DNA from 3 places in the Kluyvera sp. CRP genome. Region 2 is predicted to be linked to each of the others. Evidence: riboswitches for the same ligand, from Rfam matches in the RefSeq annotation. Region 2 holds a riboswitch; each other region holds the start of a gene.

Region 1 (9,937 bases), 920 kb from region 2:
GGAAGTTGGTGAGTCGCGCTTCATCGCTGTTGTCCGGGTTATAGACCAGCGCACGGAGGCTGGAGTGCGGATGCGGCTCCATGCCGCTGCCGCCGCGGCCGACCAGCATGTCGAACTTACGCTCGCGCATCGCGCCGTAAATCTGGTTGCCGGTGCCGGTAATAATTTTGGCGTTGATGCCCGCCTGCATCAGCGTCGACTGAACGGCAATGGCGATATTGAGGAACGGCTGGTCCGAGAGCACGCGCAGCGTGGTATCAAAACCGTCCGGATAGCCCGCTTCCGCCAGCAGTTTTTTCGCCTTCGCTAAGTCAAAGCTGTAGCCAGGATCCGGCAGCGTTGACGGCATGCCCGCCTTGATTGGCCGCTGGTGCAGTACGCCGTAGCCCGGCATCAGCGCTTTATTAATCCCCTGATAATCAATCAGGTAGCGTACCGCTTCACGCACCTTCGGATTGGCGAAATGCGCCTCTTTCATGCTCATCGCCACGTAGTACATGGTGCCGCGTTGCACCGCGTCGACGGTAAGCTGCGGGTCTTTGCGCAGGGCGTTGATGTCCGATACCGCCATGTTGTTGGCAATATCAAGGTCGCCTTTTTCAATCATCAGGCGCAGGGTCTGCGACTCCTGAAAGTGGCGCAGCACCACGCGGCTCATCTTCGGCTCGCCGCGCCAGTAGTCCGGGTTACGCTTCATGCGCAGCACATCTTTGGCCTGCCAGGTCTCCAGCATAAACGGCCCGGAACCGGCTTCGTGCGTGGTCAGCCACTTGTTGCCCCAGTCGTTATCCTGCTCATGGCTCTGCACGGTTTTGCTGTCGAGCACGCCAAGGTTACCCAGCGCGCCTAGCGAGTAAATCACCAGCTGCGGATCGTTCGGTTTCGGCAGGACAATCTGCACCGTATAGTCGTCCAGTGCGGTCACCTGCTTGTCGACGTTCTTTTTGCTGAAGCCGTAAGACTTCCACACCGATGCCTGCGCGAGGTTAAGGTGCAGAATGCGCCGCATCGACCACACCACGTCGGCGGCGGTCAGCGGGTTACCGGAGTGAAACTTAACGTTGTTTTGCAGATGGAAGGTCAGCGTTTTGCCATCCGGGCTGATGTCCCAGGATTTGGCCAGTGCCGGTTTGACGTTGGTCAGCGGTTCAGGGTCCAGTTCAACCAGCGAATCATAGAGGTTGACCACGATACCCACCACTTCATTACCGGTCATCGCGGCCGGGTCGAGGGTCAGCAGGTTGTTCATGTTCATGCCGATAATGAGCTGATCCGGCGGCGTTTTCGCCAACGCCGCCCCGCTCCCCATCGTCATGGTGAGCGCGAGCAAACACGCTCCCAGTAAGGAGGATTTTTTCATCTATCTATCGCCTGTAGGGTACGACAGGCTACGAATCCGTACGCGCCTGTCTTGTCTTTGTTATGTGTCAGTCGTGGCTGACGGTATTGGCTTCGATATATGCAAAGTTAATGTCTTCGCCCAGTCCAGGGCGCTGAGACAGGTGAACAAAGCCATCCGCGTCCATTGGGTCGATGATGCTGTTCAGGTAGGCCGCCGGCTGGTCGTAGTCGAGGAACGGATGCAGCAGGCCGCGCTCATACCAGCGACAGTTACGGATCGCCCCGACCACCGCCAGGCTCGCCGCGCCGTTGCCGTGCACTTCGCAGTCCATGCCGAAGGATTCCGCCAGCGCCGCCACCTTCATCGTTGGCGTAATGCCGCCCACGCCGTTAGCGCCCGCGCGCAGAATGTCGCACGCGCCCGCTTTCACCCAATCCGCACGGCTGTGGTGCTTACCGCCAAAGCTTTCCGGCCCGATAATCGGGATAGAGAGGTTTTCCGCCAGCCACGCGTAGGACGACATGCTGTCCTCTTCCATCGGTTCTTCAAACCACGCGAAGTTGAGTTTTTCCAGCTCCTTACCTATCCACAGCGCTTCGGTACGGCTGTACCAGTGGTAGCCGTCGATCATCAGGTCGATATCCGGCCCCACCGCCTCGCGTACCGCGGCGCAGGCTTTGATATCCATTTTCGGGTTTGGCGCGAAGGAGACCGGCGGCATCCAGGTGTGCAGCTTGATAGCCTTATAGCCGCGCGCCACCAGGGTTTCGGCAAAGGCCGCGTACTCTTCCGGCGTGGACAGGCCACCTGCTAAATCGTCGCCACACATGGTGCTGCCGTAGGCCGGCACTTTGTCACGATAGCCGCCGAGCAGTTTGTAGACCGGCATATTGAGCTTACGCCCAATCAGGTCCCACAATGCTTGTTCCACGAAAGACAACGCGCGTTCGGTCAGCTGATGCGCGCTGCCGCGCTGCCAGTGCACCAGGTCCTGCCAGATGCGTTCACGGTCGAACGGATCCTGACCAACCAGCACTTTACGGAAAAAGGTATTTACCACGAACGGGCGCACGATTTCCGGCGGCGCAAACGAATAGCCCTTGCTGCCATCGTCCGCGGTAATCGTCAGCATCGCCATTTTGGCCATGCTTTCTGGCCCCGGATGGGAGTGCCCGGCGCTATCGGAGACGCGGCGGGTGGGATGCTGGAAAACGGTGACATTTACAGATTCAATTTTCATTATGTGTCCTTAGTACAACATTCGACATGGCGCTTAACGCGCCACAATCCTGTGTCCAACACTGATCCGATAAAACGGTTTTAGGGAATTGAAAAGGCGTTTCATGACTAATCTAAGCACAAAATAACAGCGCTTCCACGGACAAATAGCGCTAACAATCGACTGTTTTTTGGGCATGCGCACAAGGAGGCGTGATGTTTTTCACAAAAGGATAACGAAGTGTGAAGGGGATCGGCCTCCTCACCCTGGCGGGCGAGGAGGCAAACTTTTAGGCGAAGGTAATCTTGCTATCGAGGTAAACGTCCTGCACGGCGTTGATCAACTGCACGCCGTCGGCCATGGATTTTTTGAACGCTTTACGGCCCAGAATCAGCCCCATGCCACCAGCGCGTTTGTTGATAACCGCCGTCCGTACCGCGTCGGACAGGTCGGTCTCACCGCCCGCCGCGCCGCCGGAGTTAATAAGCCCCGCGCGGCCCATATAGCAGTTCGCCAGCTGATAACGCACCAGGTCAATCGGGTTGTCGGTGGTCAATTTGCTGTATACACGATCGTCGGTATAACCAAAGTTCACCGCTTTATAGCCGCCGTTATTTTCGGCCATTTTTTGTTTGACGATATCCGCGCCGATGGTCGCCGCCAGATGGTTGGCCTGCCCGGTCAAGTCGGCGGAGACGTGATAGTCAACGCCGTCTTTCTTAAACGCAGGGTTGCGCAGGTAGGCCCACAGCACCGTCACCATCCCCAGCTCATGCGCGCGCTCGAAAGCGGCAGAGATCTCCTTAATCTGGCGGCGAGACTCTTCTGAACCAAAATAGATGGTCGCCCCTACAGCCACCGCGCCAAGGTTGAAAGCCTGCTCAACGCTGGCATACAGCGTTTGATCGAAAGTATTCGGATAGCTCAGCGTTTCATTGTGGTTGAGCTTCACGAGGAACGGAATGCGGTGTGCGTAGCGGCGCGAAACCGACGCCAGCACGCCGTAGGTTGAGGCCACGCAGTTACAGCCCGCCTCAATGGCCAGTTCGACGATGTTTTTCGGATCAAAATAGAGCGGGTTGGCGGCAAACGAGGCCCCGGCCGAATGCTCAACGCCCTGATCGACCGGCAGAATCGACAGGTAGCCCGTACCGGCTAAACGCCCGGTATTGTAGAGCGTCTGCATGTTTCTCAACACCGCAGGTGGGCGGTTGTTATCCACCATCACCCGGTCAACGTAGTCGTGGCCAGGCAGATAGAGCTGGTCGGCTGGAATGGTCATACAACGATGCTGTAAAAGGCTGTCGGCGTCTTTGCCAAGCAACTGCGCAATATCAGTCATAGCTATGCTCCCGTAAGCGCCGACATCATGTCGGCTGGATGTCCTGCTCAAGTTTTTTGAGCAGGATAAGCCTGGTACCGGGGGCGTAGAATGTCCAACTTTTGTCGGTTTTAACGCACAAGCTGCTGGCACGCAGACGGGACAGTTACCACCACTCGTGGAAATGGTGCACTGGGCCAATCCCCTCGCCCACTTCCAGCGTATCGGCCTGCGCCAGCGCTTTCGACAGCCAGGCTTTCGCCACCGGCACCGTTTCCTGCCAGCTGGCGTGACGTGGCCGCAACGCCGCCAGCGCCGCCGACAGCGTACAGCCGGTGCCATGGGTGTTTTTCGTCACCACCCGTGGCGCGGTAAACCGCGTTTCACCGTCGGCGGTAAACAGCCAGTCCGGGCTTTCGGCGTCGTCCAGATGGCCGCCTTTCATCAGCACCGCTTCACAGCCCAGCGCGCGCAGCGCGCGCCCTTGTTCCAGCATCTCGCGTTCGCTGCGGGCATGCGGCGCGTCAAGCAGCGCCGCCGCCTCCGGCAGGTTTGGCGTAATCAACGACACCTGCGGCAGCAGACGCTGACGCAGCGTCGTCACCGCCGATGCGCACAGCAGCGGGTCGCCGCTTTTCGCCAGCATCACCGTGTCGAGCACCACGTTCTGAATACGATAACGCGCCAGCCGCTCGGCCACAGCTTCAACAATATCGGTCTCGGCCAGCATGCCGATTTTGGTGGTATCAATGCGCACGTCGCTGAACACCGAGTCCAGCTGCGCGGCGACAAAATCGGGTTCAATGCGATAGACCGATTGCACCCCGCGGGTGTTTTGCGCCACCAGCGCGGTCATCACCGAACAACCGTAGGCACCCAGCGCGGAGAAGGTTTTCAGGTCTGCCTGAACGCCTGCGCCGCCGCTAGGGTCGGTACCGGCGATGGTTAAGGCGTTAATGCGCTTCATGCCGCCACCTCCGCATTCATCGCGTACAGCGCATCGAGGAAGGCAGGCATAAAGCTGCCCGGCCCGCGCCCCTCGGCGGCCTGCTGCCCGGCGAATTTCATCAGCGCGCAGGCGCCCGCCACATTTTCCAGACGGCTGCCCGACAGCGCGCAGCTGGCCGCCACCACCGCCGACAGCGCGCAGCCGGTGCCAACCACCCGCGTCATCAGCGGATCTCCGCCCTGCACTGCCAGCGTTTGCTGACCATCGGTGATGTAATCCACTTCTCCCGTCACCGCCACAATCGCGCCGCTTTCTCGCGCCAGCTTCTGTGCCGCTGGCAGCGCCGTCGCGGCCGTATCGGTGGTATCCACGCCGCGCCCGCCGTGGCTCTCGCCCGCCAGCGCCAAAATTTCAGAGGCATTTCCACGAATCGCCGCAGGCTGTAATGGCAGTAAGCCGCGGCAGAATTCACTGCGCAGCGTCAGTGCGCCAACGGCAACCGGATCGAGCGTCCAGGGCGTCTTCGCCGCATTCGCGCTTTCCACCGCCGCAAGCATCGCCTGCGCACGCGGCTGGGTTAAAGTGCCAACGTTTATCAATACCGCACTGGCTATGGCGGAAAACTGCGCGGCTTCACCGGCATCAATCACCATCGCGGGCGAGGCGCCAAGGGCTAACAATACGTTGGCGGTGAAAGTCTGCACGACATCGTTGGTCATACAGTGAACAAGGGGGGCATGCTGGTGAAGAATATGGGCAGTACGCGCGGATTGCGCGGGGTTTAGCAGGTTAACGTGCATGGTTTGCTCCTGCCATAACGCGAAGAAGCAATGACCAGGCGGTCTCTGACTTCCCTACGCTGGCATTATCCAGATCAGGTGGTACGGGTATTTCTCAGCCTTCACCAGGAAGGGCACCCCGAGTCGTTTAGCGGCGTGGCCGCTTTTTTGCAAGCGTAAGGGAAGTTTCTCGCTTAAGCAAGCCTCTTCCCCCGCGAGAAATCACGCTATAAACAGCAAGGTTATATCTAATAGTCGTTAAACTTTAATTAACACGCTCACGACAGGTAAAAAAAAGATAGCCATGACTTTCTTTCATACGAAACGAAAAACCAGATAGCCATAATTAAACCCGCGACGAAAGAAAAAATAAAAAAACAAAGAAAATCATTAGACTCGCTTTAGAACCAATCATAAAAACTGTTTTCTATAGGAATAATCCTTATCGATAAATGGTAGGATGAGTTCATCCAACCATTTGAATTAATTAAAAAATAACATTTAAACCTCACTACATTCACCACGTGAATCTATCAACAAAAATCATGATCCTAATCAATATTTATATAGTCAACTTACTGGATAGTTGCTTCGCGTTACAAAGAAAGCGGCAAACTTCTGCTTGCCTTAGTGATTGATAGTCAATGATAAAAATTATTCTTGCGTATGTGATCGTCTCCCTCGCGCTGGTAGCAACCGGGGCATTAGGGGCGGTGGTATATAGCAATGCAGTCTCCATAATCACGAACGACTGTTATCACTCATAACAATTAAAACCTGAAAATAATTTATAATTAACGGTCCCGAAAATATTACGGGGAGAACGTTAAACATTTATTCAGGTGACGTTCTGGTCTATATAAAAAATAAGGTTAATGATGAAAGCAAAAATAATGCTGTTAGCCGTTGTGGCAAGCTCGGCGATTCTTGCGGGTTGCTCTACCCCGGCACAGCGAATGGCGGCATGTGAGGCGCAAGGTATTTCTAAAGATACCTGCTATTTATCCGAACAAAACAGACAGCAAGGGATCAACAACGCGGCCATGACCGCGGCGTATGCCAACGCGGCCAACGCGACTCGCACTCACGACGCGGAACAACACGCGCAGGCGGCGCACGTCGCCGATCCCATGCGTGAAGCGACGCTCTCTTCTAATGTGCTAAAAGCAACGCTGTCTAACGGTTTCTTCTCGGCGACGATTAATGGCAAAAAAGCCGTTGTGAAGCGTATTAACGCCAATTTTTATGAAATTCGCGGAGCGGGCTATATTATTTCCGTCAGTATGAATGCAGACGGCATTGAAAGCGCATCGTGGAATAAGACCCATGGCCGTGAAAACGGCATGCTGACCGTCAAACAATAAAAATGGATACAGGGAGGTAGACGCCTCCCTTATTCTGTTGGCGCTACTCGGCGGCGTTCTCACGCAGCGCTTTAAGCAGCAGCGTAAAGCAGGACTCAATTAGCGGCGGCAGCGTCTGCGGCCCGCGCATTAGCGCCACCGTACGCGTCAGCGCTGGTTGCTGAAGCTGCGCTACCCGCAGCGTTGGGTCTTCAAGGTGGGTGGTGTAAAGCTGCGGCAAAATCGCCACCGCCAGCTGCGAGCGCACCAGCCCGTACAGCGTTTCGATATAGTCCACCTGATAACGCGTATTCAACGTCAGCCGCTGGCTTTCAACCAATGCCCCGACCAGACGCTGCACGTTCCCCTTTGAGAATACCGCAATATCGCGCCCCGCCAGCAGTTTCCAGGGTAAATGTGGCTGCCCGGCTAGCGGGTCGTCCCTGTGCAAAACCGCCACCAGCGGATCTTCACGCAGCGGGAAGAGCTGCAAATCAGCCGGCAGCGAACTGTCGATGGCGCCGACGCCAAAATCAATTTGCCCGCTTTGCAGGTCGCCAACCATGGCATCGTTGGTGCGATCGTGAAATTCAACGCGCAGACGCGGGAACGCCTGTGCCAGCATCTTCGGCAGCAAAGGAAATAACAGCGAACTGACCGACGGCACCAGCCCAATGCGCACCGTTCCATCGCCGCCCGCCTCGACGATTTGCTGCATATCCTGAAACGCCGTCTGCGCCACGCTCAGCACCCGCTGGGCATGGGGAAGTATCGCCGCCCCCAGCTCGGTTAACGTCACCGCCGAAGCGGTACGATTCACCAGCTTGCCGCCAAGCACCGCTTCCGTCTGCCGCAGGGCGCTGCTGAGCGCCGGTTGGCTAATGGCCAGACGATTCGCGGTGTCCGTAAAGTGACGCAGTTGGGCCAGCGTGACAAAATACTGCAGTTGTTTAAGCGAGAGCGCGGGCAATCGCTGCCAGGGTTCGGTCATGTTGTGCTTCACTCGTGACGATCACGCAGAATAAGCCGAAGTTATCAGGTGATAAGTTTTTTCATCTGGGCAACCGTTTGCTCTGCCCCTAAAGTAGCGCACATTATCCCTGTGCCGGAGATGTTATGTCCAGCAATGCTGAAAACCGCCGCCGCGCCGTTCAGGCCGCTCGTGGTGAAGTTCCGTTCGACCTGCTGCTCACCGATGCTTACATCGTCGATATGGCGACGGGTGAAATTCGCGAAGCCGACGTAGGTATCGTCGGCGACATGATTGCCAGCGTCCACCCGCGCGGTAGCCGCAGCGACGCCCTTGAACGCCACTCCCTGCCCGGTGAATTCCTCTCTCCCGGCCTGATGGACACCCACGTCCACCTGGAAAGCTCACATCTGCCGCCGGAGCGCTATGCCGAAATTGTGCTGGCGCAGGGAACCACCGCCGTCTTCTGGGATCCCCATGAGCTGGCCAACGTGCTGGGCGTGGCAGGCGTGCGCTATGCCGTAGAGGCGAGCCGCCATTTGCCGTTGCAGGTGATGGTTGCCGCGCCGTCCAGCGTCCCGTCGACGCCGGGTCTGGAAATGTCGGGTGCCGAATTCGCCGGCGCGGAAATGAGCACCATGCTCGGCTGGCCGGAAGTGCGCGGCGTGGCGGAAGTGATGGATATGCACGGCGTGCTGCACGGCAGTTGCCGCATGCAGGAGATTGTGCAGGCGGGGCTGGATAGCGGCAAACTGATCGAAGGCCACGCTCGTGGGCTGAGCGGCGCCGATTTGCAAGCCTATCTGGCCGCAGGCGTCACCTCAGACCATGAACTGACCTCCGCTGACGATGCGCTGGAAAAGCTGCGCGCCGGGCTGACGCTCGAAATTCGGGGTTCCCACCCTTACCTGCTGCCGGATATCGTCAAAGCATTGCAAACGCTGCCGCATCTCTCTTCGCAGATTACGGTCTGCACCGACGACGTGCCGCCGGATATGCTGCTGGAAAAAGGCGGCATCATCGCTCTGCTCAATTTACTGATTGAACACGGACTGAGGGCCACCGACGTTCTGCGCTTCGCTACGCTGAACGCCGCCATTCGTCTGCAGCGAAACGATCTGGGGCTGATTGCCGCCGGTCGCCGCGCGGATCTGGTGGTCTTTGATTCGCTGGATAAACTCTCCGCCCGCGCGGTCTACGTCGCCGGGAAACAAATCGCCCGCGACGGCAAGCTGCTGGCAGCGATTCCCCCGGCCCCTGGCGTGACGCCGCCGCGCAATACGCTGCACCTGGATCCACTCAGCGCCGATGACTTCGCGTTGCGAGTTGGCCGCATTCAACACGGCGTCGCGCGGCTTCGCCACATCCGCGGCGCGCGCTTTACCCAATGGGGCGAAGTGGACGTCGAGATCCGTGACGGCCAGGTGCAGATTCCCGACGGATTTAGCCTGATTTGGGTTAAGCATCGTCATGGCCGACATGCCGCCACGCCGCAGATTGCCCTGCTGGAAGGCTGGGGCGAACTGCGCGGCGCTATCGCCACCAGCTACTCGCACGACTCACACAACCTGGTAGTGCTGGGCCGTCACCCCGAAGATATGGCCCTGGCGGCCAATCAGCTGATCGCCTCGGGCGGCGGCATGGCGCTGGCGCAAAACGGCGGCATTCTGGCCCACGTGGCGATGCCGATTGCCGGGATGCTTTCTGACAAACCCGCCGACGAGCTGGCCGCGGAATTCCGCAATCTGCGCGATCTCAGCGCGAAGGTTGCCGACTGGGAGCCGCCGTATCGGGTCTTTAAGGCGATTGAAGGCACCTGTCTTGCTTGTAACGCCGGGCCACATTTAACCGATTTAGGGCTGACCGACGGCACCACGCGACAGATTGTCAACCCGGTCATTTCATCACAACACACAGCACAACAATAATCATGGGAGCGCCACATCATGGCCGATAATACCCTTAACTCCACCACCTCCGGGAGCTGGTTGGAACGGCGCTTTGCGCTTTACTC
Region 2 (9,937 bases):
TGGCTGTGCTGGCGACTGTGGCGTAGCGCAAAGGAGAATCACGACCGTCTCAGCAACGTGCTGACGCGTCAGCGTTTACTGATTCTGGCACCGCTGATTCTGGGCGTTGGCGTGGTGGCGCTGGTCAGCGTGATTCGTCATCCGCTGATGCCAGTGTATATCGAGATTTTGCGTAAGGTGGTCGGGCTGTAATGTGCCGGATAAGGCGCAGCCGCCATCCGGCAATCCCTCACTCAGCGATACCTAACAGTGCCGAAGCGCTGGCCTTACCGCTCAGCAGCGCTTCGGTCTTACCATCCCAGGCGATTCGCCCTTCCGCCACCACCATTGCTCGCGCCGCAATTCGCGCCGCGTCTTCAACGCTGTGCGACACCATCAGCAGCGTCAGATTCTGGCGCTGACACACGTCGTCGACTAATTGCAGCATCTCCTGACGTAGCGCCGGATCGAGCGCGGAAAAAGGTTCGTCCAGCAGCAGAATGGGTTGCTGCCGCACCAGGCAACGGGCCAGCGCGGCGCGCTGGCGCTGGCCGCCGGAAAGCTCGCCCGGCAGTCTTTCCAGCATTGATTCAATCCCCATTTGCCCGGCGATGACCTGTAGCCTGCGTTGCTGATCGTCGGTGAGCTTGAGACGCGGGCTCATCCCCAGGCTGATGTTCTGGCGCACCGTCAGGTGGCTGAAGAGATTATTTTCCTGAAACAGCATCGACACCGGTCGCTGGGACGGCGGCGTATGCGTATGGACGCGGCCTTCCAGCATGATGGTGCCGCTGGCGGGCGTCAGAAATCCAGCGATCAGATTGAGCAGCGTCGATTTCCCCGCGCCGCTTGGGCCGAGCACCGCAATTTTCTCGCCCTGGGCAATCGTGGCGCTAAAGCGCATCGGCAGGTGCTGATACAGCCAGGTCACATCATTCAGTTTTAGCATGGCGTCCGGGTAACTTTTCAATCACGGTAAAGAGCAGGAAGCAGAGCAGTAACAGTATCAGCGCCGTCACCGCGCCGTCCTGACTGCGGTAGGCGCCAATCTGCTGGTAAAGATAAAACGGCAGCGTGCGGAAATTCTCGTTGCCGAATAACGCCACCACGCCGAAATCGCCGATCGACAGCACGCAGGCAAACGCCAGCGCTTGCGCCAGCGGTCTTTTGAGGGCGCGTAATTCAATTACCCGCAGGCGAGTAAACCCGCTAAGTCCCAGCGACTCGCAGAGAATGCTGTAGCGTGCAGTGATGTCGCGCATCGGCGTTTCCAGCACCTTCAGCGCGTAGGGTACCGCCATCAGCGCGTTGGTGAAGATGACAATCCCGTCGGCGGAGTCGGGCAGGCCGATGGTGTTATTAAGCAGCAGGAAGAAGCCGGTGGCCAGCACGATGCCCGGCATCGCGAGAATCAGCATCCCGCTCAGTTCCATCGTCTGACCGGCCAGCGGCTGGTTACGCGCCCGCAGCTCGCGACTGCTCCACAGCAGCATCATTGTGAGCGTCACGCTAAGCAGACCTGCGGCGAGAGCAATACGCAGCGACGTGCCCAGCGCCTGCCATAAAATCGGCTGGCTAAAGACGGAGAGCATCGACGGGTGAATGCCATCTACCACCACCGCCAGCAGCGGCGGCAGCAGTAACAGCAGGGTCAGGAAGATGAGTACACCATCGGCGATGCGGCTATGCCAGCGATCGTCCGGGTCACGCCAGCCTTGAATCTGGCTATTGCCCACCGCAATGGCCCGGCTCATACGCTGGCTAAGCAGCACCAGCGCCAGACAGCAGGTCATCTGAATCAACGCCAGCATTGCCGCTCGCGCCGGATCGTAATCAAAGTTCAGCGCCTGGTAGATCGCCAGCTCAATGGTGGTGGCGGAAGGCCCGCCGCCCAGCGACAGCACGGTGGCGAAGCTGGCGAAGCAGAGCATAAAAATCAGCGTGGCGATGGGCAGAATCTGTCGCCGCATCCAGGGCCATTCCACGTAGCGGAAGAACGGGTAGCCGCGCATTCCAAGCTGAGCGGCAAGCTGGCGCTGCTCGCCGGGGATTTGCTCCAGCGCTTGCAGCAGCAGACGGGTCGCCATCGGCATGTTGAAAAAGACGTGCGCCAGCAGAATGCCCTGCAGGCCGTAGGGGGAGAAATTCCACTGCCAGCCGAGCCAGGCATACAGTTGCGCCAGCCATCCCTGACGGCCATAGACGGTCAGAATGCCGAAGACGGCGACCAGCACCGGCAGGATGAGGGTCATCGCGCACAGGCGCAGCAACAGCTGACGGCCGGGGAAACGGCGTCGATAGAGCGCGCGGGCAAGGAAAATGGCGGGCAGCACCGATAACAGCGCAGAGAGAAACGCCTGCCAGAAGGAGAAGCGCACCACGTGCCACAGATAGCTATCGCCGAGCAGCGTTGACCACGACGTTTCGGGGGCGTTTAGCCACAGCGCCAGAAAAGCCGCCAGAGCGACGGCCACCATCAATGTGGTGGCCGTAAGCCCTGGGTAGAGCCAACCCGGAATTAGCGGCTGGCGGCGCGGAGCCATGTATTAATCCAGTTTTGACGTTCGCTGGCGACCTGCTGCGGCGTGAACTCAAGCGAGGTCTGCGGTTTCACCAGGCTGTTAAAACCTTCCGGCAGCGCAACCTGGGTTACCGGATACATCCAGTTGCCGGTCGGGATGGCGTTCTGGAAAGCTGGAGAGACCATAAATTGCAGGAATTTGTCCGCCAGTTTTTGCTGCTTGCTGGCCGCGGTTTTTGCCGCCACTTCGACTTGCAGGTAATGGCCTTCGGCAAACGGCGCCGCCGCGTAGTTGTCTTTCTTCTCTTCAATGATGTGATAGGCCGGGGAGGTGGTATAGCTCAGCACCAGGTCGCCTTCCCCTTTCAGGAACAGGCCGTAGGCTTCGCTCCAGCCTTTGGTAACGGTGACGGTCTTCGCCGCCAGTTTCTGCCAGGCTTCCGGCGCTTTATCGCCGTACACTTTCTGCATCCACAGCAGCAGGCCTAAGCCCGGCGTGCTGGTGCGCGGATCCTGGTAGATAACGCGCCATTTCTGCTCGCTCTCAACCAGCTCTTTCAGGCTTTTCGGCGGGTTTTTCAGCTTGTTTTTATCGTAGACGAAAGCGAAGTAGCCATAGTCGAATGGCACAAAGATGTCGTTGTTCCAGCCGCCCGGCACGTTGACGGCGCTGGCCGGAACGTTACTTTTGGCGAACAGTTTGGTGTCGGTCGCGGCCTGCAGCAGGTTGTTATCCAGCCCCAGCACGACGTCCGCTTTACTGTTTTTCCCTTCCATGCGCAGACGGTTGAGCAGCGAGACGCCATCTTCCAGCGCCACGAATTTCAACTCGCAGTCGCAGTCGGCTTCGAACGCTTTTTTCACCGCCGGGCCTGGGCCCCAATCGGCAGCAAAGGAGTCGTAGGTATAGACCGTCAGCACGGGTTTTGCGAACGCGGGCGCGGTAACCAGCACCAGCAGGGGGAGTAATTTCTTGAGCACTTTGCACCTCAGTAAATGGGTGGCAAAGGATTTTGAGTTAGCCTCAAATCCCTTCGCCGGGATTATCCGGATCAGGTTCGACGGGTCTCTCTCAGCCGCGCACGACGCACAGCACCCCGTTGAGAACGGCACATTGTAATGATTACGTGAATAAATCAAAAGCCCTACGGCTCCGGCGGTGCAAACCAGGCGGATTTAAAGTCAAACCAGCCCAGCGTATTCATCCGTACGCCGCGCATACTGCGCTGCCCCTGGAGCATCAGCCAGTGATGAATCAGCGGCACCACCGACTGATTAGCGAGCAACTGCTGGCACCAGTCGGCTTGCGGCAGGTTGCCCGCGCGCCAGCGCCGCGCGTCCTGTTCCCAGTCAATGGGGATACAATGGCGAATCATCGGCACTTCATACAGATAGGCGAACAGTGAAAAATCGAGCGGCAGCGTAAAGTTGGCGCTGTTAAGCCAGATATCGCTGACCACCTCGCCGCGGTGCCATTCGTCGTAGTCCACTTCCTGAATGTTGAGCTTGACCTGATGCTCCGCCAGCAGCGTTTCCATAATCTGGCCGATGGTCCGGTGCTCGACGTGATCCCGATAATAGGTGAGGGTGACGGACTCCAGCCCGGCCGGTTTCTCGCAGGCGCGGCTGCGCGCATGGTGCCAGCGCGGCAGCAGGCCGTAGGCGGGAAACCAGTGGCTCTGATGCTGCTCGCCCGCGCGGTAGAGCAGGTTGTTGGGATGAAACAGGTGGCTCAGCCACTGGCGTACCGTTGGGTTACGGCCCAATGTGCTCCGCGCATCGAACAGCAGGTAATAGCAGCCTTCTTCCAGCCGGCTTTCGACGGCTTTTTCACTTTCGGTAGAGCCTTCAAGCGTCAGGCCACCGTTTGGCGCTTCGCTGATTTCTGGCAGCACCCACACGTTAACCTCGTCAATCAACGCCCGGAAACCGAAATAGTCATCAAAGGCGAGGATCTTCAGTTGGTTAAGGTTATTGCGCGCGACCGAGTAGGGGCCGGTTCCTACCGGCATCCGCGAGAAATTAGGCAGCGTTTGCCATTCGCGCGGCAGAATCATCGCCGACACCTGGCTCAGCAGCCACGGCAGCCAGCGGTCAGGCTCGGCCAGATGCACGTCCAGCACCCATGCGGTAGGAGAGTGGATCTGCGTGATGTTGGAGAACAGCGGCAGCGTCATGCTGCGCTCCAGTGAGGCAATAACGTCTTCCATCTCCAGTTCGCGCCCATGATGGAAATGGATGCCGGGACGCAAATAAAAACGCCAGTGTAAGGGGGAAATTTCCTGCCAATGGTGAGCAATATCGGCTTCCAGTTCCCCATTTGCCTCATTTACCCGCGTTAAGGCGTTGAAAATCTGCCGGGCGATGTGGGTTTCCGAGCGGCGAAGCGCGGTGCCAGGCAGCAGGTTGTGCATCGGGCGATAGTAGAGCACCCGCAGAATGTGCCGACCCTGACGGAAGCTGCGCCCCAGATGCGAGACCAGCATCTGGCGTACTGCCGCTTTATCGCCGACCAGTTGCACCAGTTGATCGATGCGATCCTGCTCCAGCAGATCCTCCGCGCGCTGCTGCTGAAGCGCCAGCCCGGTATAGAGGAACGTGAGTCTGGAACGCTTGCCGCGCCCGGCTTCCGCTTCCCAGGTGAGCCAGCCCCGAGCCTCCATGGTGTTGAGTAATGTCCGCATATGACGACGTGAACAGCTCAGTAGCGCCGCCAGATCGTTAAGCGTCGTCTCCTGCGATTTTCCCTCGCAGCACTGCCATAAACGGATGAACTGCTGCTGTAAGCGACCTGAAGGCATAAAAGGGGAACTCCTGGTAAAAACTCAGCAATTTATTAATCCCTATATTAGGCCAATAATGGATTTCGATGAAGCGAGGAGGTGTGTATGAAGAGGTCTACCATCCATCAGTTTTACCAGCGTTATTTCGCAGCGACCAAAAATGTTTCCTGGCTGGCCCGCCAGGCAACGGCACAGCGGCTTGAAGTGCTGAACTCTCTGATGCAATGGGAAGTTACGAAATCGGCCTCTGAGCATTAATTCGCCAAATCATGTGTGACTGAGTATTTGCCAGCAGGTATCATCTGCTGGCTTTTTTTTATTCTTTCGCGTGCTTAAAGGATTTCACATGCTCTGGTTAATGACGATGGGACGACGTCTCAACGGTGTGTACGCCGCTTTTATGCTGGTGGCATTTATGATGGGCGTGGCGGGGGCGCTACAGGCGCCGACGCTGAGCCTGTTTCTCAGCCGTGAAGTGGGCGTCCAGCCGTTCTGGGTCGGCCTGTTTTACACCGTTAACGCGATCGCCGGGATCGCGGTCAGCCTGGCGCTGGCCAGGCGATCCGACAGCCGGGGCGACCGACGCAAGCTGATCATGTTTTGCTGCCTGATGGCGGTAGGTAACGCGCTGCTGTTTGCCTTCAACCGCCACTACCTGACGCTGATTACCTGCGGCGTGATGCTGGCATCCATCGCCAACGCCGCGATGCCGCAACTGTTTGCGCTCGCCCGTGAGTACGCCGACAGCTCGGCGCGCGAGGTGGTGATGTTTAGCTCGGTGATGCGTGCCCAGCTGTCGCTGGCGTGGGTGATTGGCCCGCCGCTGGCGTTTATGCTGGCGCTGAACTACGGCTTTACCACCATGTTCGCCATCGCGGCGGGGATCTTTATCCTGAGCCTGACGCTAATTGCGCTAACGTTACCCTCGGTGGCGCGAGTCGAGCAGCCTGCTGACGCGGTGCAGAATCAGATTAGCGGCTGGAAAGACAGCAACGTACGGATGCTGTTTATCGCTTCCACGCTGATGTGGACCTGTAACACGATGTATATCATCGATATGCCGTTGTGGATCAGCAGCGATCTTGGTCTGCCGGATAGCCTGGCGGGGATCCTGATGGGCACCGCCGCGGGTCTGGAGATTCCGGCGATGATCATTGCGGGCTACTACGTGAAGCACTTCGGTAAGCGTCGGATGATGGTCACTGCAGTGGCCGCCGGGGTGCTGTTCTACGTTGGGCTTATCTTCTTCCACAGCCATACCGCGCTGCTGATATTACAGCTGTTTAACGCCGTGTTTATCGGCATTGTCGCCGGGATTGGCATGCTGTGGTTCCAGGACCTGATGCCGGGACGCGCCGGGGCGGCGACCACATTGTTTACCAACAGCATTTCGACCGGGGTGATCCTGGCCGGGATCATTCAGGGCGCGCTGGCGCAAAACTTTGGCCACTTCTCGGTGTACTGGGTGATTGCGGGGATTTCGGTGGTAACGCTGGCGATGACTGCGCGGGTTAAGGACGTATAAGCCCGGTAGACCGGGCCACTCGCTCGTGGCCCGGCAACGTCGTCCGCCTTATGCTTCCCGGTCGAGACAGGTGTTGACCTCGGCGGCATGAGGTATTGCGTCGATCGCGCCAAAGCGGGTGCAGGTTAGCGCGCCGCAGACGTTGGCCCAGAGAACGGCTTTCTGCATGTGATCGTAGTTATCAAACTGACAATCTGGTTTTGCTATTTGCTGTAGCAATGCGCCAATAAAAGCGTCGCCGGCTCCGGTTGAATCAATGGAGGCAATGGCGATAGACGGAACCAACTGTTGCCTGCCTGAGCGATGGCTGAGCCATGTCCCCCGGTGTCCGCAGGTGACGGTGACATAGCTGACGCCCGCCTGGTGCAGTTGCTCACAGCCCTTCTCATTCGTTTTTTCGCCGGTGAGGAAGGCAAGCTCCTCTTCGCTGACTTTGACGATATCCGCCTGGTGGAACCAGGGCCTACAACGCGTGATAAACTCCTGTGGATTGTCGCCCCAGAGTCCATCCCGGTAGTTGGGGTCGAATGAGATGATGATGTTTCGTTGGGGGGCTTCCTGCAAAAGGCGCCGGTAGGTGGAATAAAGTTCGCCATCCAGCAGCCCGGTTGCGGCCCCAAAGTGAACGATGCCGACATCGTCGAGAAAATCATTGGGCAGATCCTGCCACGCCAGTTCGGCGTCCGCACCGCGACAGAAGGTAAAATCGCGCTCGCCATCGCTTTGCAGAGCCACAAAGGCCAGCGTGGTGGGCGTGATGCTGCGCGCTAGCCCTGACATATCGATGTTGTCAGGCCGTAGGGTCTCCATCAAAAAATCGCCAAAAGGATCGAGACCCACTTTCGTCGCCAGCTTTGCCTGCCCACCGCTACGATTGATGGCAATGGCGACGTTGGCCGGTGCGCCGCCTGCTTTTTTTAGAAAGTTTTCGCCATTCTTCAGGTCAATGCCGATATCGGTACACACAAAATCAATGAGCATCTCACCGATACAGGCAATCTTGTTGTGATTCATCGCGCTCTCCTTACTGCAACGCGTTGAACGTAGGCGTAGCCCGGAAGGCGTTAGCCGTTCTGTCCAGCATCACCTGTGATTCGGTGCCTGAATCGAGGATCGTGTTGTGCTGCGATGTCTGCTCCACCAGCACCGCGGTAACATCCAGCGGTTTCAGGCTGGCGGTGGTCAGCAGGGACTCGACCTGTGCTGCAAAGCAGGCGTCTTCTTCTGAGGTTGACGGCTGCGAGGTTGATGCTTCGGTCGTGGCGACAATATGGTTGTTGGCAATATAGTTTCCTTTCCCGGCAACGACACGAATGATGACCGGTTTTGTCTCCGCCGGTTTGAGATACTGCGTATCGATAGTCTCCGAAATATGGTTGGATATTATCGAGTTATTGCTACCGTTGATACGCAGCAAGCCGTATGAATCTTCTAAACCGTTGTCGTAACCTTGCATCGGCGGCCAGGGTTCGTGGTCACGTAAGAAATGGTTAGCGGAAACCAGATTTTCAGCGCAATTTTCTTCCAGCACTAGCATTCCGGGATAGAACGAATGGAAGCGGTTGCTGGTGATTGAAGAACGCACCACGCCAGATAAATGCACGCTGCTTGAACCGCGGGGGAATATATTGTTGGTGGCGATCAGCAGTCCGCCGAAGTTCTGTGCGTAAATGGAGTAACCTTTATAACCTGCGCCGATCAGGTTATCGGTTATTTTCGATGCCTGTCCGGCACCGCGTAGCTCAATGCAGTTCCCGCACTCGGCGATAAAGTTATTATGAATCGCCATCGCATCGCTATTATAGGTGGTGAGACCATGCTCCAGATAGATAAAGCCCATGCCCGTGATGCGGAAGGAATCTTGCGCCGTGGCGATATAAATTCCTGTTTTTCCATTGGTGTAGGTGTTCTCGGGGTCATTATTGCCCGACCCATCATCGACAAAGTGCAGGCCATCAATGCAGAAATTTTCAAACGCCACCGAGCTAATGCGGGGCGCGCCGCTGCGCTTCACGTAAAACGCCGCACCGGCCCATTCCTCATCACCTGATTGGGGGGCGAGATCGACCAGAATACGGCTACCGCCCGGCCAGAGATCGTGTAAATTTTCCCATTCATTCGCCGGAGTATTAAAACGAATGCTGGAAGAAACAAAGCCGTGGCCTGCCCCCATAATTTTCAGATAGCTGATATCAATCAATACCTGGGTTGTCAGGTGATAGTCTCCCGGCGGAATATAGATAGCCGCACCAGGTTTGCCGCCATCATTAATATCGGTTTCCGTTTGTCGACTTTTAATATCTGCAATGATGCTGTTGATGACTTCGCCGATATCTTTATAGGGATTCCCAACGTGCCATTGAGTGACGTCGTAGTGGTTATTGCTCGTCATAAATAAATCCTTCTCGAAAATAAAACCCGGTATTATTTCTGGGAATACGTTGACTGATAGTGTGTGAGCGTTGCCGGAGCACCCGTTATCTGTACTTGAGTCAGATGGCTACAGGAGTAATAGCGGCGTGTACCGCAAACGCTGCCCTGTAGAGCAAAGACTTCAACAATACCGGCGTCGAAGAACAACGTAATGTCACCGACATCGGCCAGCGGCGTGCTGTAGCGCCCATCGTCCTGGCCTTGTTCACTGAGGGTCAGGGTTGTGCCGTCATGTGCCAGGGTAATTTGCTGGCCGCTATCGCCGGTCAATGTCAGGCAGAAAGGCGCGGTAGCGGTGAAATCGATCGCGCAGGCCTTAACGCCTTCGGAGGCAGACCAGGCGAGACGGTCCTTCAGCGTATGTTGACTAATCTCCAGTGATTCCGGCGGGCGTACCGGCGTCATGCACAGCTGCTGCTTGTTATTCAGATGGAAGCGGCGCGGCAGCGACATTTCACCGCAGTATGCCGAATCGACGGTTTTCTGCGTCGCCCAGTTATACAGCCAGGCAAAGCCGATGCGTTGGTCAGCCTCGCCCCAGGTTTGCAGCGCATAGAAATCCGTCCCAAAATCGAGAGTTTGTAGCGGCTGCGTTGAGGGGATGAAGTTGCCGTTGCGGAATTCCCCGGTTTGCGCAAACAGCAGGTTGTGCCGCCCCGTTGTGGGTTCGGTGTAGCCAACAACACCAATGATCAG
Region 3 (9,937 bases), 560 kb from region 2:
GCGCCAGCGCGCCCACCTCTGAAGAAGGCAGTTCGTACTTACCGCACAGGCGTTTTTTCGCCACACCGATTGTCGGCACGTCCACCAGCAGACCAAAATGGCTGGCTACGCCAAGACGGCGCGGGTGGGAAATACCGTGGCCATCGACAAACAGCAGATCCGGCTTGTGCGAAAGCTGCTGCCAGGCGGCCATCAGCGCCGGGGTTTCACGAAACGAGAGGAAACCCGGGATGTAGGGCATGGTGGTGGCGATGCGCGCCACCTGATACTCCACCAGCTCGAGCGTAGGGTATTTCAACAGCACCATCGCCGCGCGCGTTACTTCACCGCCCTGCTCAAAGCCAACGTCGGCCCCGCCGATCAGATCCGGCGGATCGCTAATAAAACGATCGTCACGGATCACCGATGACGCCAATTTCAGCTGCTGCGCGCGCAGCGAGGTGAGATCCATTAGCGGTGGTACTGCGCCGACAGACGGTGTACTGCCTCAACAAAGACGCCCGCATGTTCCGGCGGCACGTCCTGATGAATACCGTGGCCGAGGTTGAAGACATGGCCTTCGCCCTGACCAAAACCGGCCAGAATCGTCGCCACTTCTTCCTCAATGCGCGACGCCGGAGCGTACAGCATGGACGGGTCCATATTGCCTTGCAGCGCCACCTTATGGCCCACGCGACGACGTGCGTCGGCGATATCGGTGGTCCAGTCAAGCCCCAGCGCGTCGCAGCCGGTTTCCGCCATCGCTTCCAGCCACTGCCCACCGCCTTTGGTGAACAACGTTACCGGTACGCGGCGGCCATCGTTTTCACGCAGCAGGCCATCGACGATTTTATGCATGTAGTACAGGGAGAACTGCTGGTAATCGCGGCCAGTGAGCACGCCGCCCCAGGTGTCGAAAATCATCACCGACTGCGCACCCGCTTTAATCTGCGCGTTCAGATACAGCGTGACGCTCTGCGCCAGCTTATCAAGCAGCAGATGCAGCGCTTTAGGGTCGGCATACATCATCTTTTTAATCACGGTGAAGGCCTTGCTGCTGCCGCCTTCGACCATGTAGGTTGCCAGCGTCCACGGGCTGCCGGAGAAACCGATCAACGGCACTTCACCCTTCAGCTCGCGGCGGATGGTCCGCACCGCATTCATCACGTAGCCCAGTTCACCTTCTGGATCCGGAATCGGCAGTTTTTCAACGTCGGCTTTGGTCGTAATTAGCGAGGTAAAACGCGGGCCTTCTCCGGCTTCGAAGTACAGCCCCAGCCCCATCGCATCGGGAATAGTCAGGATATCCGAGAACAAGATCGCCGCATCGAGCGGATAGCGGCGCAGCGGCTGCAGCGTCACCTCACAGGCCAGCTCGGCGTTTTTGCACAGCGACATAAAATCGCCGGCCTGGGCGCGGGTCGCTTTGTACTCCGGTAAATAGCGGCCTGCCTGGCGCATCATCCATACCGGGGTGACGTCTACGGGCTGGCGCAGCAGCGCACGCAGGTAACGATCGTTCTTCAGTTCGCTCATTTTTACATTCCTTTAGCGTTGATGCGCCTATTGTAACATGTCAGTCGTAATCAGCCCGACACATTGCCACAGTATCTTCGATCAGGCGACGCGCGACGGTGCCCGGCGGCGGTAGAAGCGGCAGATCGTCATAGCGATACCAGTTAGCGTTAAGCAGCTCTTTCGGATCGATGACGATATCGCCGCTGTCGTACTCCGCCATAAACGCCGTCATCAGCGACTGCGGGAACGGCCACGGCTGCGAAGTAATATAGCGCAGGTTTTTCACCTTAATGCCGCTCTCTTCCATCACCTCACGCGCGACCGCTTGCTCTAAGGTTTCCCCCACTTCGACAAAACCGGCCAGCACGGTATGCACGCCGTTGCGGTGGCGAACATGCTGGGCCAGCAGGATGGAATCCTCACGGCGGATCGCGACGATAATGCAAGGGGCAATTTGCGGATAGTAACGTTCGCGACAGTGGCTGCACAGCATCGCCCACTCGGTTTTACTCGGATGCATGGTGTGGCCGCAGTAGCCGCAGAACTTATGCGAGCGATAAAACTCAGCCAGCTGTACGCCGCGTCCGGCGAGTTGAAACAGCCCCACATCCTGGTCGAGCACCTGGCGCACGGTGCCCATATCATGGCGGCGTTGCTGCTGTACCAACCAGACAGGAGAGCCTTCCCACTCGCCAATCTGGAGTGCGCGCTGGCCCACAAGATCGAAATTTACCGCTTCGCCAATTGGTATTTCCCCACCGGGCAACCATAATTTTTGTTCGTGGCTGACGATCCACCAGCCGCGATCCGATTTTTCAATAATACGATCCATATCTCTTGCGCTACCTTTGCTTCACAGGCATGTTGTTAACATTATTATTACATAATGACGTGAGCAGATTTTAATCTTATCGATGCGGGGTCAACCTATGTTAAACCAGTTAGAAAGTCTAAAAGAGCGAATTCATGGACACCACAGACTGGTCGACCGTTGGCTGAATATTCGTAAGCACCTGCTCGTGGCTTACTACAATCTGGTTGGCCTTAAGCCTGGCAAAGAATCATTTATGCGTCTTAATGAAAAGGCGCTTGATGACTTTTGTCAGCGGCTGGTCGACTACCTTTCTGCCGGTCATTTCAGTATTTATGAACGTATTATCCATAAAATGGAAGGCAACAGTCCGCTTTTAAACGCCAGCAAAATCTGGCCGCTGCTGGACGCCAATACCCAACAAATTATGGACTACTACGACTCTGCGCTGGAGAACGCTATCGACCAGGATAACGTATATGCGTTTCAGCAGGCGTTGTCCGATATTGGTGAAGCGCTGGAAGCCCGTTTTCTATTAGAGGATCAGCTCATCATGCTGACCTTCGAGGCCCTCGGCCAGGATGAAATAAAACGCCCGGCTTGAGATTTGCCGCATTAACGAGTAGTTTACAATCATTACCTCTAAGATAGAGGTTACTTCTTGTCGGAGTGCCTGGTGCGCAAGCACGGGCTGAGACCGTTAATTCGGGATCCGCGGAACCTGATCAGGTTAAGACCTGCGAAGGGAACAAGAGTAATTCAGCTTTATGCTGCTGCCTTTACGGGCGGCGCACATCCATTACTCCATCCGTCGTCTGACAAGCCACGTCCTTACTTTTTTGGAATGAGCTATGTCTGTCACTACTAAACCATCACGCCGTGAACAACGCGCCCAGGCGCAACACTTTATCAATACGCTGGAAGGGACCGCCTTTCCTGAGTCAAAACGCATCTATATCACCGGCTCACAGCCGGATATCCGCATTCCGATGCGTGAAATTCAACTGAGCCCGACGCTCATCGGCGGCAGTAAAGACAACCCGCAGTTTGAAGAGAACGAAGCCGTGCCGGTGTACGACACCTCCGGCCCGTATGGCGATCCTGAGGTGGCGATTAACGTCCAGCAGGGTCTGGCGAAACTGCGCCAGCCGTGGATTGACGCACGTAACGATAGCGAAGAACTAGACGACCGTAGCTCGGCTTACACCAAAGAACGTCTGGCCGACGATGGCCTGGACGATCTGCGTTTTACCGGCCTGCTGACGCCGAAACGCGCCAAAGCGGGCAAGCGCGTCACCCAGTTACACTACGCCCGCCGGGGGATCGTCACTCCCGAAATGGAGTTCATCGCTATCCGTGAAAACATGGGCCGCGAGCGCATTAGCAGTGAAGTGCTGCGCCACCAGCATCCGGGGATGAGCTTTGGCGCGCGCCTGCCGGAAAACATCACCCCGGAATTCGTGCGTGATGAAGTCGCCGCGGGCCGCGCGATTATCCCTGCCAACATCAACCACCCGGAATCCGAGCCGATGATCATCGGTCGTAACTTCCTGGTGAAGGTTAACGCGAACATCGGCAACTCTGCCGTCACCTCCTCTATCGAAGAAGAGGTAGAAAAACTGGTGTGGGCGACGCGCTGGGGGGCGGATACAGTGATGGATCTCTCCACCGGCCGCTATATCCACGAAACCCGCGAATGGATCCTGCGTAACAGCCCGGTACCGATCGGCACCGTCCCGATCTACCAGGCGCTGGAGAAGGTCAACGGGATCGCCGAAGACCTTACCTGGGAAGCGTTCCGCGACACGCTGCTGGAGCAGGCTGAACAGGGCGTCGACTACTTCACCATTCACGCGGGCGTGCTGCTGCGCTACGTGCCGATGACCGCCAAACGCCTGACCGGGATTGTCTCGCGCGGCGGTTCGATCATGGCAAAGTGGTGTCTCTCCCATCACAAAGAGAACTTCCTGTTCGAACATTTCCGCGAGATTTGCGAAATCTGCGCCGCCTACGACGTTTCCCTGTCGCTGGGCGACGGCCTGCGCCCCGGCTCCATTCAGGACGCTAACGACGAAGCGCAGTTCTCCGAGCTGCATACGCTGGGCGAGCTGACCAAAATCGCCTGGGAATACGACGTGCAGGTGATGATTGAAGGCCCGGGCCACGTGCCGATGCATATGATTCAGCGCAACATGACCGAAGAGCTGGAGAGCTGCCACGAAGCGCCGTTCTACACCTTAGGGCCGTTGACCACCGATATCGCGCCGGGCTATGACCACTTCACCTCCGGCATTGGCGCCGCGATGATCGGCTGGTTTGGCTGCGCGATGCTGTGTTATGTGACGCCGAAAGAGCACCTCGGCCTGCCGAACAAAGAAGATGTGAAACAGGGGCTGATCACCTACAAAATTGCCGCCCACGCCGCTGACTTAGCGAAAGGCCATCCGGGCGCACAGATCCGCGATAACGCCATGTCGAAAGCGCGCTTCGAATTCCGCTGGGAAGACCAGTTTAACCTCGCGCTCGACCCGTTCACCGCCCGCGCTTATCACGATGAAACCCTGCCGCAGGAGTCCGGCAAGGTTGCCCACTTCTGCTCCATGTGCGGGCCGAAGTTCTGCTCGATGAAAATCAGCCAGGAGGTCCGCGACTACGCCGCCGCGCAAACCATTGAAGTGGGGATGGCGGATATGTCGGAAAACTTCCGCGCCAAAGGCGGCGAAATTTATCTCAAGCGGGAGGAAGCCTGATGTATCAGCCTGATTTCCCGACCGTGCCGTTCCGCCTCGGGCTTTACCCGGTGGTGGATAGCGTTGCATGGATTGAGCGTTTACTGGAGGCGGGCGTACGCACGATCCAACTGCGTATCAAAGATAAGCGCGATGAAGAGGTGGAAGCGGATGTTATCGCCGCCATCGAGCTGGGGCGTCGTTATGACGCCCGCCTGTTTATCAACGATTACTGGCGTCTGGCAATTAAGCACCGCGCTTACGGCGTGCATCTGGGCCAGGAAGACCTTGAAACCACCGACCTGAAAGCGATTCAGGCGGCGGGCTTACGCCTGGGCGTATCGACCCACGATGATATGGAGATAGACGTGGCGCTGGCCGCTAAGCCTTCTTATATCGCACTCGGCCACGTCTTCCCGACGCAAACCAAGCAAATGCCTTCCGCCCCGCAGGGGCTGGCGCAGTTGGCCAGTCATATTGAACGACTGGCGGATTACCCGACCGTCGCCATCGGCGGCATCAGCCTTGAACGCGCTCCGGCGGTACTGACGACCGGCGTCGGCAGCGTGGCTGTGGTTAGCGCCATTACCCAGGCGGCAGACTGGCGTGAAGCCACCGCGCAACTGCTGGCAATCGTGGGAGTCGGCGATGAATGACCGTGACTTTATGCGCTACAGCCGGCAAATCCTGCTCGGCGATATCGCCATTGAAGGCCAGCAAAAGCTGCTCGCGAGTCATGTGCTGATCGTGGGTTTAGGCGGGTTAGGCTCGCCTGCCGCGCTGTATCTGGCGGGAGCAGGCATCGGCAAACTGACGCTGGTAGACGATGACGACATTCATCTGAGCAATTTGCAGCGCCAGATTCTATTTACCACCGATGATATCGCGCGTTCAAAATCTCAGGTTGCCCAGCAGCGCCTGACACAGCTCAACCCGGATATCGAACTGGTATCACTCCAGCAGCGACTAAAAGGCGAGGCACTGCGGCATGCGGTAGCACACGCCGATGTGGTGCTCGATTGTACCGATAACATGGCCACGCGCCAGGAAATTAACGCCGCCTGCGTGGCGCTCAACACTCCGTTAATTTCCGCCAGCGCCGTCGGCTTTGGCGGCCAGCTAATGGTCCTCACGCCACCGTGGGAACAAGGCTGTTACCGCTGCCTGTGGCCGGACGATGTCGAGCCTGAACGCAACTGCCGTACCGCCGGTATCGTCGGACCGGTTGTTGGTGTGATGGGCACCTTGCAGGCGCTGGAGGCGATTAAATTACTCAGCGGTATTGAGACGCCCAGCGGAGAGCTACGCCTCTTTGACGGTAAAACCAGCCAGTGGCGCAGCCTGGCGCTGCGTCGCGCCAGCGGCTGTCCGGTATGCGGAGGGCGACATGCAGATTCAGTTCAATGACGAGCCGATGCAGTGCGCCGAAGGGCAAACCGTCAGCAGCCTGCTCGCTACGCTTAATCAGCTTAAACCGGGCGCGGCGTTGGCGCTCAATCAGCAGATCCTGCCGCGCGAGCAGTGGCAGCAGCAAATCGTGCAGGAAGGCGACCAGATCCTGCTTTTTCAGGTTATTGCAGGGGGTTGATATGTTACGTATTGCCGACAAAACGTTTGATTCACATCTGTTCACCGGTACCGGGAAGTTTGCCTCATCGCAACTGATGGTCGAGGCAATTCGCGCTTCCGGCAGCCAGTTGGTGACGCTGGCGATGAAACGCGTGGACCTGCGCCAGCACAACGATGCGATTCTGGCGCCACTGATTGAAGCGGGCGTCACGCTGCTGCCCAATACCTCCGGGGCGAAAACCGCTGAAGAGGCGATCTTCGCCGCCCAACTGGCGCGGGAAGCGCTGGGCACCCGCTGGCTGAAATTAGAAATCCACCCGGATGCCCGCTGGCTATTGCCGGACCCGATCGAAACGCTAAAAGCCGCCGAGGCGCTGGTGAAGCAGGGTTTTGTAGTGCTGCCCTACTGCGGCGCGGATCCGGTGTTGTGCAAGCGGCTGGAAGAGGTCGGCTGCGCGGCGGTGATGCCGCTCGGCGCGCCTATCGGTTCGAATCAGGGGCTGGAAACCAAAGCGATGCTGGAGATTATTATCCAGCAGTCCACCGTGCCGGTGGTGGTTGATGCGGGCATTGGCGTGCCCAGCCATGCGGCGCAGGCGCTGGAAATGGGCGCTGATGCGGTGCTGGTCAACACGGCGATTGCCGTGGCGGACGATCCGGTGATGATGGCAACCGCTTTCCGCCTGGCTGTAGAAGCGGGAGTACTGGCGCGTCAGGCGGTGCCGGGTAATCGTAGCACCTACGCCAGCGCCACCAGCCCGCTCACCGGATTTCTGGAGGCCCTGTCATGAAAACCTTCAGCGACCGTTGGCGGCAACTGGAGTGGGACGATATTCGCCTGCGCATCAACGGTAAAACCGCCGCCGACGTGGAGCGCGCGCTGAACGCCGCGCATCTTAGCCGGGACGATTTGATGGCGTTGCTCTCCCCCGCCGCCGCCGATTATCTGGAACCGATGGCGCAGCGGGCACAAAGGCTGACCCGACAACGCTTTGGCAACACCGTCAGTTTCTACGTGCCGCTTTATCTCTCAAACCTCTGTGCCAACGACTGCACCTACTGCGGCTTCTCCATGAGCAACCGCATCAAGCGTAAGACGCTGGATGAGGCTGAAATTGCCCGCGAGTGCGCCGCTATCCGGGCGCTGCACTTTGAGCACCTTCTGCTGGTGACCGGCGAGCACCAGAGCAAAGTGGGCATGGACTATTTCCGCCGCCATCTCCCGGCCATTCGCCGCCAGTTTTCCTCGCTACATATGGAAGTGCAGCCGCTGGCAACCGAGGAGTATGCCGAGCTCAAGACGCTGGGGCTGGATGGCGTGATGGTGTATCAGGAGACCTATCACGAAGGGATGTATGCCCGGCATCATCTCAAGGGAAAAAAGCAGGACTTCTTCTGGCGACTCGACACCCCAGACCGGCTCGGCCAGGCCGGGATTGATAAAATCGGCCTCGGCGCGCTGATTGGCTTGTCCGATAGCTGGCGGGTTGACTGTTTTATGGTCGCTGAGCATCTGCTGTGGCTCCAGCAACGTTACTGGAAAAGCCGCTACGCCATCTCCTTCCCCCGCCTGCGGCCCTGTGCAGGTGGAATTGAACCGGCATCGCTGATGGACGAGCGTCAGTTGGTACAGACCATCTGCGCCTTCCGCTTGTTTTCGCCAGATACGGAGTTGTCGCTATCTACCCGTGAATCTCCGTGGTTCCGCGATCGCGTGATTCCGTTGGCGATCAACAACGTTAGCGCATTCTCAAAAACGCAGCCCGGCGGCTACGCCGATAATCATCCTGAGCTTGAGCAGTTTTCTCCTCACGATGGCAGGACGCCTGACGAAGTGGCCGGCGCGCTTGCCGCTCGCGGACTTCAGCCGGTATGGAAAGATTGGGACAGCTGGCTGGGGCGTGGGATCCAGCGCTAAAAGTCGTCTACACTTATTCAGGACGAGGAAATTAACCTCGTCCTATTCCTAATTATTGACGGAATAATATTTCATAAAAACCGATTGGTACTAGCAATTTAATCTAAAGATGTAGATTAAATACTCATATTTAATTCAATACCGTATAATTATTGAGTCAAAAATATGTGTATAAAATTGCAGTGCCAGTTTTCGCTGGTTTTCGGCAATTTGCCCAGGAATGGAAACCATGATGAGTTCTCACAGCAGAAGGCTGTCATTTACCACACCGATCTTTATTAGCTTTGCCGGCATTATTCTGTGTTTTGTCATCATCGCTACGCTAGTTACGATAATTCAACGTAACGATATTATTCGTGATTATCATAGTATTAACCGCAATTTTACCCATAACCTGGCGGTCAATTACACCGAATCTATCCTGCACGAAAACGATTATATTCTGGGCCGTGCTGCAACCTATTTAGCTCGCAACGATGAGCTGAACAGGATCGTAAATATCAATCCAGAGCAAGGGTTGCAATCCATGATGCAGCTTCTGTCGATGATGCCGACGGTCTCATCGCTATCCATCGCGGATACTGAAGGACATTACCTGCGTGCTCCGCAGGCGGTTGAGCGCCAGAACTCGCCGGTTTTCAATGCCACCACCCGCCCCTGGTTTGTGCATCAAGGAGACGTGGGGATCTTCAGCCGCTATACCCAACCTTATACCGACTTTTTTACTCAACAGCAGACCGTTACGTTGGCAAAACCGGTGATCTCAACCGATGGCAAACTGAGGGGAACGCTGGCGTTCCACTTTGATTTAGCTGCCATGAGCCATACCCTGCGCCAGATGAGGCCGCCGGTACAGGGGGAGTTCTTCGTGGTTAACCGCCAGGGGCTGGCGCTGCTGCATCCGGACAGCGGCAAGCTTTTCCAGCCGGTGGTTTCCGAGCAGTTGCTCGGCAGTATGACGGCTGGCGAAGGAGAAGTGTTCGATAAGGCTACCCGGACCTGGTATTACTACTACTCGTTCAGCAATCCCGACTGGTTTGTGATTTATAAAGTCACGGGTCATACGCTCAGCGTGCTGGCGCAGCATGAGAGCATCATCATTTCGTGGGGCTTCGCGCTGGCAGGTCTGATTATCATCACCTTCGGCCTGTATTTACGCCACGCTTCCCGCGGCATCCTGATGAACATCATCAACGCTATCAAGACAGGTGATACCAAGCGCGCGCCGGGCCTTGAGGTGATGTTGCATAAAGCCATTGAAACCAACAAAGAACGCGAGCAAGCCTACGTGCGCCAGGCCACCGTCGATTCACTCACCGGCTGTAAGAACCGCTGGGCCTTTGACACCGACATCACCGCGCTGATGAACGCGCGTCAGTCATTTGCGCTGGCGCTGGTTGATATCGATAACTT

The links. Region 2 has a riboswitch for thiamine pyrophosphate ahead of thiB (thiamine ABC transporter substrate binding subunit). Riboswitches for the same ligand answer to the same signal wherever they lie in the genome.
Region 1: another riboswitch for thiamine pyrophosphate. It lies ahead of thiM (hydroxyethylthiazole kinase); the one in region 2 lies ahead of thiB (thiamine ABC transporter substrate binding subunit).
Region 3: another riboswitch for thiamine pyrophosphate. It lies ahead of thiC (phosphomethylpyrimidine synthase ThiC); the one in region 2 lies ahead of thiB (thiamine ABC transporter substrate binding subunit).

What each region holds. Positions count from the first base shown of each region.
Region 1 is NZ_CP082841.1:4,468,952-4,478,888, forward strand. Features, by position in the region: gene K7B04_RS21270 (ABC transporter substrate-binding protein) at 1-1,360, opposite strand, end outside; gene K7B04_RS21275 (mandelate racemase family protein) at 1,428-2,582, opposite strand; gene fbaB (class I fructose-bisphosphate aldolase) at 2,851-3,903, opposite strand; gene thiD (bifunctional hydroxymethylpyrimidine kinase/phosphomethylpyrimidine kinase) at 4,049-4,849, opposite strand; gene thiM (hydroxyethylthiazole kinase) at 4,846-5,631, opposite strand; TPP riboswitch at 5,666-5,762, opposite strand; gene K7B04_RS21295 (hypothetical protein) at 6,489-6,974, shown strand; gene K7B04_RS21300 (LysR family transcriptional regulator) at 7,018-7,944, opposite strand; gene K7B04_RS21305 (adenine deaminase C-terminal domain-containing protein) at 8,070-9,851, shown strand; gene K7B04_RS21310 (NCS2 family permease) at 9,870-9,937, shown strand, end outside.
Region 2 is NZ_CP082841.1:235,320-245,256, reverse strand. Features, by position in the region: gene K7B04_RS01135 (DedA family protein) at 1-192, shown strand, start outside; gene thiQ (thiamine ABC transporter ATP-binding protein ThiQ) at 230-928, opposite strand; gene thiP (thiamine/thiamine pyrophosphate ABC transporter permease ThiP) at 912-2,522, opposite strand; gene thiB (thiamine ABC transporter substrate binding subunit) at 2,498-3,481, opposite strand; TPP riboswitch at 3,512-3,610, opposite strand; gene sgrR (HTH-type transcriptional regulator SgrR) at 3,646-5,301, opposite strand; gene sgrT (glucose uptake inhibitor SgrT) at 5,389-5,541, shown strand; gene K7B04_RS01105 (sugar efflux transporter) at 5,630-6,808, shown strand; gene K7B04_RS01100 (carbohydrate kinase) at 6,857-7,822, opposite strand; gene K7B04_RS01095 (NosD domain-containing protein) at 7,833-9,200, opposite strand; gene K7B04_RS01090 (glycoside hydrolase family 32 protein) at 9,233-9,937, opposite strand, start outside.
Region 3 is NZ_CP082841.1:793,660-803,596, forward strand. Features, by position in the region: gene nfi (deoxyribonuclease V) at 1-451, opposite strand, end outside; gene hemE (uroporphyrinogen decarboxylase) at 451-1,515, opposite strand; gene nudC (NAD(+) diphosphatase) at 1,556-2,329, opposite strand; gene K7B04_RS03630 (Rsd/AlgQ family anti-sigma factor) at 2,427-2,912, shown strand; TPP riboswitch at 2,964-3,073, shown strand; gene thiC (phosphomethylpyrimidine synthase ThiC) at 3,160-5,058, shown strand; gene thiE (thiamine phosphate synthase) at 5,058-5,693, shown strand; gene thiF (thiazole biosynthesis adenylyltransferase ThiF) at 5,686-6,444, shown strand; gene thiS (sulfur carrier protein ThiS) at 6,425-6,625, shown strand; gene thiG (thiazole synthase) at 6,627-7,397, shown strand; gene thiH (2-iminoacetate synthase ThiH) at 7,394-8,524, shown strand; gene K7B04_RS03665 (sensor domain-containing diguanylate cyclase) at 8,757-9,937, shown strand, end outside.